Regions from separate parts of the Clostridium algidicarnis genome, predicted to be linked through region 2. Evidence: predicted binding sites of a transcription regulator. Region 2 holds the regulator's gene; the other holds the start of a gene.
What was found. The regulator LexA, encoded in region 2, represses DNA repair genes until DNA is damaged. The targets are predictions, from matches to a motif close to CNAACANNTGTTNG.

Region 1 (3,436 bases), 360 kb from region 2:
CAGCAGATGGTCGTTGTGAAATAGCATAGCTAATTATTTCTCTATTGTACATATCCATAAATGGATCCAGATAGAGCTTCTTGATGATCATTCTTCCTTTGTCATCTATATCATAATACTTAAATTCAGAGGTGTCTGTTGTAATCTTTTGGTGTTGAATATGAGTATCAAATCTCCTGTGAATTCTATTCGGAGCAACCTTGCCCATCTTGCCTTTATAAGAACTGTATTTACGGCTTTTTCTGGTAAACGAAGAAACTTGTAGCCCAAGCTTTTGAACAACTCTTTGAACACGTTTTTTATTTACAATGAGTCCCTGTTTTCTTAATTCTCCATAAATCCGACGATAACCAAAATCTTTGTTTTCTTTTCTAATTTCAAGGATTCTTTGCTCAAGATCTTCATTTGGATTTTCTCTATCAAAGCGTTTTTGTTGGAACGGCGCCCCTTTCTTTTGGGTCGTAAAGCATCAGGACCAGCAATTCTAAAATCGTTTACCCACTTATTAATTAATGGTGGATTGTTTATGCCAACTGATAGAGCCAACTCCTGATAAGAGACCTCTGTTGATAAATATAATTCTACCACATGAAATTTGAATTCGAAGGTATATGTTTTATTTTTTCTAGAACGCATTAAGCCTTCATCACCAAACGATTTAAAAGCATTTATCCATTTCATAACATCTCGAGAAGATTTTACACCATACTTATTTGCTAAAAAGTTTTTTCCCCCTTCACCATTCATGTATGAATTTACAATTCTTTTCTTGAATTCATAATCATATTTTGCCATAAAAAACCGACCTCCAATTGCTAGATTTTTAGGTCTAACTTTTAGGGGTCGGCTCAATATTCTGGTGGCTTTTTAATTGTGTATAAAACGATTAATTTGTCAACAAATGAAACCTTCATTCATAATATATAATATGAAACATTAATTGTACTTAAGGAGTAATAATAATTATAAATAAGTGCATTTATTTGATTCATAATTATTATATATTCCTTGAAATATATAAAGGGAGAATATATGTATGAAGAATGAAGAGATAATAAGGCAACTTTGCAATGATCCTGAAGGAATACGGTTTATAGAAAACTTAATAATAAATCAAAATATATCAATAAAAGGCAGTGGATGTAATCATAGATGTCACAAATGTAATTGTCAAAATAATTGTAATGATGATTTTGATAGTTGGATTATATTGCTACTACTCTTTTGTGGGTGTGGGTTTGGATTCTTCTTTTAGTTACCTTAGAATATAAATTAATTGTAATGTATTCATAACTATAGATTAATATTAATAAAAGGTATAAAAATGTTAATCTAAATAAATAATAAAAAAAGCTTATGAACATTTATGTTCATAAGCTTTTTATTCTGGCAGGGGTAGTAGGGCTCGAACCTACGACCAACGGTTTTGGAGACCGCTACTCTACCAATTGAGCTATACCCCTAAGCAACAATTAGAATTATACCGTATATTAAAAGATAATGCAATAGTTTTTTTATAGGATACATTAATTAATTTCATTAAGTATTAATTAGCTACAGGAAATTACAAAAGAAACAAAGGTTCTTAAATATCAAAAGCTTTAATGATATAATCATAATAAAAAATATTAATATAAATATAGGAGTTGTGATATGGAAAAGATAATATTTCATATAGATGTTAATTCAGCTTATTTATCTTGGAGCGCAGCAGATAGACTTAAAAATGGAGAAAAATTAGATATAAGGCTTGTACCATCTGTAATAGGAGGAGATGAAAACAGTAGAAGAGGAGTCGTTTTAGCTAAGTCAGATAAAGCAAAATATTACGGAATAATCACCGGTGAAAGTTTATATTCGGCTAGAAAAAAGTGCAATGATTTAATTGTAATTCCTCCCAACTTTAAAATTTATGAAAAATATAGTAAGGATATGTTTGAATTTTTACATAATTATACTCCTTATATCCAAAAGTATTCTATAGATGAATGCTTTTTAGACATGGGCCTTAATAAAAGGGAGGATGCTTTAAAGTTAGCTGAAATAATAAGAAAGAAAATAAAAGAAAAATTTAATTTTACAGTAAGTATTGGTGTAGCTACAAATAAATTATTAGCAAAGATGGCATCTGAACTAAAGAAGCCTGATAAGGTTAATACAATATTTAAAGAAGAAATAGAAATGAAGTTATGGCATCTTCCTGTAGAAGAATTATTTATGGTAGGTAAAAGTGCAAAAAAGACCTTGAATTTAATGTACATATATACCATAGGGGAGCTAGCTACTAGTGATAAAGCCTTAATTAAGGATAAATTAAAGAGTATGGGAGAACTTATATGGAACTATGCAAATGGAATAGATTTTAGCAAAGTAGAATATGATGAAGAAGATATTAAAAATATTAGTAATGAAACTACATTAGCTACAGACTTATTGCATAGAGAAAAGGCTCATAGGGTAATTTTAGAGTTATCGGATAAGGTTTCATATAGATTAAGGAAAAATAATAAATATTGTTATTCCATAGGTATAAATATAAAAACCAATGAATTCAAAAGCTATTCTCATCAAAAAAAGATATTAAATCCAACCAATTCAACAAAAATAATATATAAGATAGCAACAGAACTTTTCGACAAGTGTTGGAAAGGGGAACCAATTAGACTTTTAGGTATAAATTTAAGTAATTTGACAGATACTTATATAGAACAACTTAGCTTACTTTCATTAAAAGATGATAAAAAAATGATGGATAAAGAGAGTATAGATAAAGTTTTAGATAATATAAGAGAAAAGTATGGAAAAGTATAGACATATATAGAATTATATAAATATATTTTAAAAAATATACAGATATTTGCAAAACGAAACATATTCAAAGGTAGCAATTATAATGATATAATTTAAAGAAATATTGAAGATTCAGAATTGAACATCAATATGGAAGTGTAAGTATTGGGTTGTAGATATCACTGTTAAGAGGTAATGATATGAAACATAATTTGAGGTATGTTATATTTTTAATTTCAATATACATCATAAGTACTATATTAGGCAGTTATTTATTTTCTTATAGATCAAGAAAGATAGATCAAAAGAATAGTGTAGTATCAGAATATAATAATGTTAAATCCAAAGAAGCTAAATTTATGGATGAAGCCTATGAAGAAGAACCAAAGGATGAAAAGGATATAATTTTAGAAAATGACAAAATCGCATATTTAACTTTTGATGATGGTCCAAGTAGCAATATAACACCTAAGATTTTAGATATATTAGAAGAAAATCATATTAATGCTACATTCTTTATAACAGGGGAAAGAGCAAAAAGTAATAAAGAAATAATTAAAGATATAAGATTAAAAAAACATTCAATCGGCAATCATTCTTATACTCATGATTTTAATATAGTTTATTCATCAAAAGAGAACTTTAC
Region 2 (3,436 bases):
ATCTATGCAAGGAATTGGATATAAAGAACTACTAAAATATCTTAGTTTAGATACTAACTTAGATGATGCTATAGAGGATATAAAACAAAATTCTAGAAATTATGCAAAAAGGCAACTAACTTGGTTTCGAAAGGACCCAAGGGTTAAATATATGGATAAAGATATATATTCAGATGAAGAAATATTAAATTTTATTACTAAAGAAATAAAAGGTTAATAAGGCGCTATATATTATAAACTATTAATCTATACAATCTAAAGAGGATATTTTCTATATTTATAGAATACTACCTTAAAGATATTTTGGAGGATGAGGATATGAATAAATTAACAAATAACTTACAAGACATATTTTTAAATGAATCAAGAAAAAATAATGTACCCGTAGTTATGTACCTTACTAATGGATTTCAGCTAAAAGGTATAGTTAAAGGCTTTGATAATTTTATTATTATACTTGATTCAGATGGTAAAGAAATGCTAGTATATAAACATGCGATTACAACAATAACCCCGCTAAAACCAATTTCATTTAATAACACTGAAGACTTCAATAAATAATTTGTTTGATTTTAGGGGTTAATAGGCAACTTAGTTGCCTATTAATTTATTGTATTTACATATAAATTTAAAATTCGAAGGAGACTAAATAATGCTTGACGCTACAAAAGAACTATATAAATCTAATTACGGAATAAGCGATAAAATCTTAGAACTATATGAAATGACTTTAAAAGATATAGATGATCAATTTAAGATGTATGATGAGATAAGAGAATATAACCAATCAAAGGTTTTGATGGCACTGCAAAAAGAAAGAATAAGCGATATACATTTTACTAATTCTTCAGGTTATGGTTATGGAGATATAGGAAGAGACGCACTTGAAAAAGTTTATTGCAGAATATTTAATGCAGAAGCTGCCCTTGTAAGACCGCACTTTGTAAATGGTACACATGCCATAGGTACAGCACTTTTCGGTAATTTAAGACCTAATGATACTATGTTATCTATTTGTGGTACCCCTTATGATACTCTTCATGGGATAATTGGAATAAGCAACGAAACAAATATCGGTTCACTTAAAGAGTACGGAATAAATTATAAACAAATAGATTTAATTGAAGGTAAGGTTAACTTTAAAGCTATAAAGTCAGAGCTTGAAACTGATAAAAACATAAAGCTTATACATATACAACGTTCTACAGGTTATGGCTGGAGAAAATCATTTTTAATTTCTGAAATAGAAGAAATGATTACTTTTATAAAGGACATAAGAAAAGATGTAATTGTATTTGTTGATAATTGCTATGGTGAATTTATAGATACAAAAGAACCTACAGATGTTGGTGCTGACTTAATGGCCGGTTCATTAATAAAAAATATAGGTGGAGGTATTTCTCCTACAGGAGGCTATATAGTTGGAAAAGAGGAGTATGTTAAACAAGCATCCTTTAGACTAACTGTGCCAGGGATAGGAGGGGAGTGTGGGTCAACTTTTGGAGTGATGAGACAATTGTTTCAAGGCCTTTTTCTGGCTCCACATATATCTATGGAAGCAGTAAAAACAGCTGTATTTGCCTCAAGACTTATGGAACTTTCAGGATTTGAGGTTATGCCAAAATTTGATGATAAAAGAAGTGATATAATACAAGCTATAAAGTTTAATGATAAGGATATTTTAATTAACTTTTGCAAGGGCATACAACAAGGATCACCTATAGATTCCTTTGTGGAATGTGAGCCATGGGAAATGCCAGGATATGAAGATCAAGTAATCATGGCTGCTGGAGCGTTTATTCAAGGATCCTCCATAGAACTTTCAGCAGATGCACCTATAAGAGATCCATATATAGCTTATCTTCAAGGTGGATTAACCTTTGATCATGGTAAGCTTGGAGTTTTAATAGCACTGTCTAAAATAATGAAATAATAAAACAATAAAAGCACTATAACTTTAGTGCTTTTATTGTTTTCTAATATCTTCTATATATTCCTACTAGTTTTCCTAAAACAACACAGTCTTTTACTATTATTGGGCTCATACTCTTATTCTCTGGCTGAAGTCTTATAAAACCATCTTCTTTAAAAAATCTTTTTATTGTAGCTTCGTTTTCTATTAGCGCTACAATAATTTCACCATTGGTTGCAGTTTCACCTTTTTCAATAATGGCCAAATCGCCACTATGTATTCCTGCATCAATCATGCTATCCCCACTTACCTTTAATATAAATAAGTCCTTATCATGTTTTACAAAGTTCATAGGCATAGAAAATGTATCTTCAATATTTTCTACAGCTAAGATAGGTAATCCAGCAGTAACTTTTCCTATGATTGGGATATCAACCATTTCCTTTTTAGACATGGATAGTTCTAATATTTCTAGAGCTCTTGGTTTTGTAGGATCTCTTTTTATAAAACCTTTTTTCTCTAATCTTTTTAAGTGTCCATGAACAGTAGAAGTCGATTTTAATGACACTGCCTCACATATTTCTCTTACTGAAGGAGGATAACCTTTTAATTCAGTATAGCTCTTTAAAAATGCGTATATTTCTTCTTGTTTTGAATTTGCTTGTTCCGTCATTAATAAACACCCCACAATCTTAATTAATAAAATTATTATACCATATAATCTCACTTAATTCAAACCTACGTTCTTTTAATTTGATAATATTTACAAAAAGTTTTCTTATGCTATTTTCCATTATCTTTTTAAAATTGATTTTTAAAATATTTGTGTTATAATATAATACTAAAGTTTAATATATTGTAAATTTAAGATAGAGGTGATTACTACGGATAAAAATAAAAACAAACTATCTAATTATGATTCTAGCACAGAGGATGATATGTGTGACTTAGATCCAAATAAGATTTGTGACAATTGCTTTAAGTGTTTAGAGGAAAACATCTCAGATGTACGTTCTATAAATATGGAAGATCTAGAGAACTATGTTTTAGAAGGGGAAGAGTTTCCAAAGAACTTAGCGGACTTAGAATATGCGCCCAATGAGAATAAGCCTAATTATGAATCTGATGATAAAAACTTTAATTTAGAAAATATAAATGATCCATATATAGAAGAAGTGGACAATAAAAAAGTTTATTTTATAGAAGATTTAGAAAACGTAAAAAGTATATTAGATAACGAGTCAAATTTTAATTCATTAGCAACTGAAGCCTATCCAGGATTAATAATATTAAAAGGAAAAGAGTAGGGGATACGTAGGTAAAAAATAAATTATATACTAGTTAAAAATTAAATTTTACAGAGGTAAATTGAAATTCAATTGCCTCTGTAATTTTATTTTAGATTTTAAAATAATATTATAGGTATAAATGGTCATAGGAGTTCTATATTTTTCTTTAAAATCATATAGTTTCGTCTTGATTTAAAGGATTAGATTTTACTGCTTCCCTCAATCTTTCGTCATC

Region 1: BV55_RS0110340 (Y-family DNA polymerase) is a predicted target of LexA. The motif match lies at 1,573-1,586, and genes of this name have one in related genera.

The regions. Positions count from the first base shown of each region.
Region 1 is NZ_JNLN01000001.1:2,168,462-2,171,897, forward strand. It holds partial or broken gene BV55_RS15375 (IS3 family transposase) at 1-795, opposite strand, end outside; gene BV55_RS0110330 (hypothetical protein) at 1,037-1,255, shown strand; tRNA gene BV55_RS0110335 (tRNA-Trp) at 1,388-1,463, opposite strand; gene BV55_RS0110340 (Y-family DNA polymerase) at 1,654-2,811, shown strand; gene BV55_RS0110345 (polysaccharide deacetylase family protein) at 2,991-3,436, shown strand, end outside.
Region 2 is NZ_JNLN01000001.1:2,532,965-2,536,400, reverse strand. It holds gene miaA (tRNA (adenosine(37)-N6)-dimethylallyltransferase MiaA) at 1-217, shown strand, start outside; gene hfq (RNA chaperone Hfq) at 319-561, shown strand; gene BV55_RS0112060 (methionine gamma-lyase family protein) at 653-1,933, shown strand; gene lexA (transcriptional repressor LexA) at 1,977-2,585, opposite strand; gene BV55_RS0112050 (hypothetical protein) at 2,788-3,219, shown strand; gene BV55_RS0112045 (tyrosine recombinase XerC) at 3,374-3,436, opposite strand, start outside.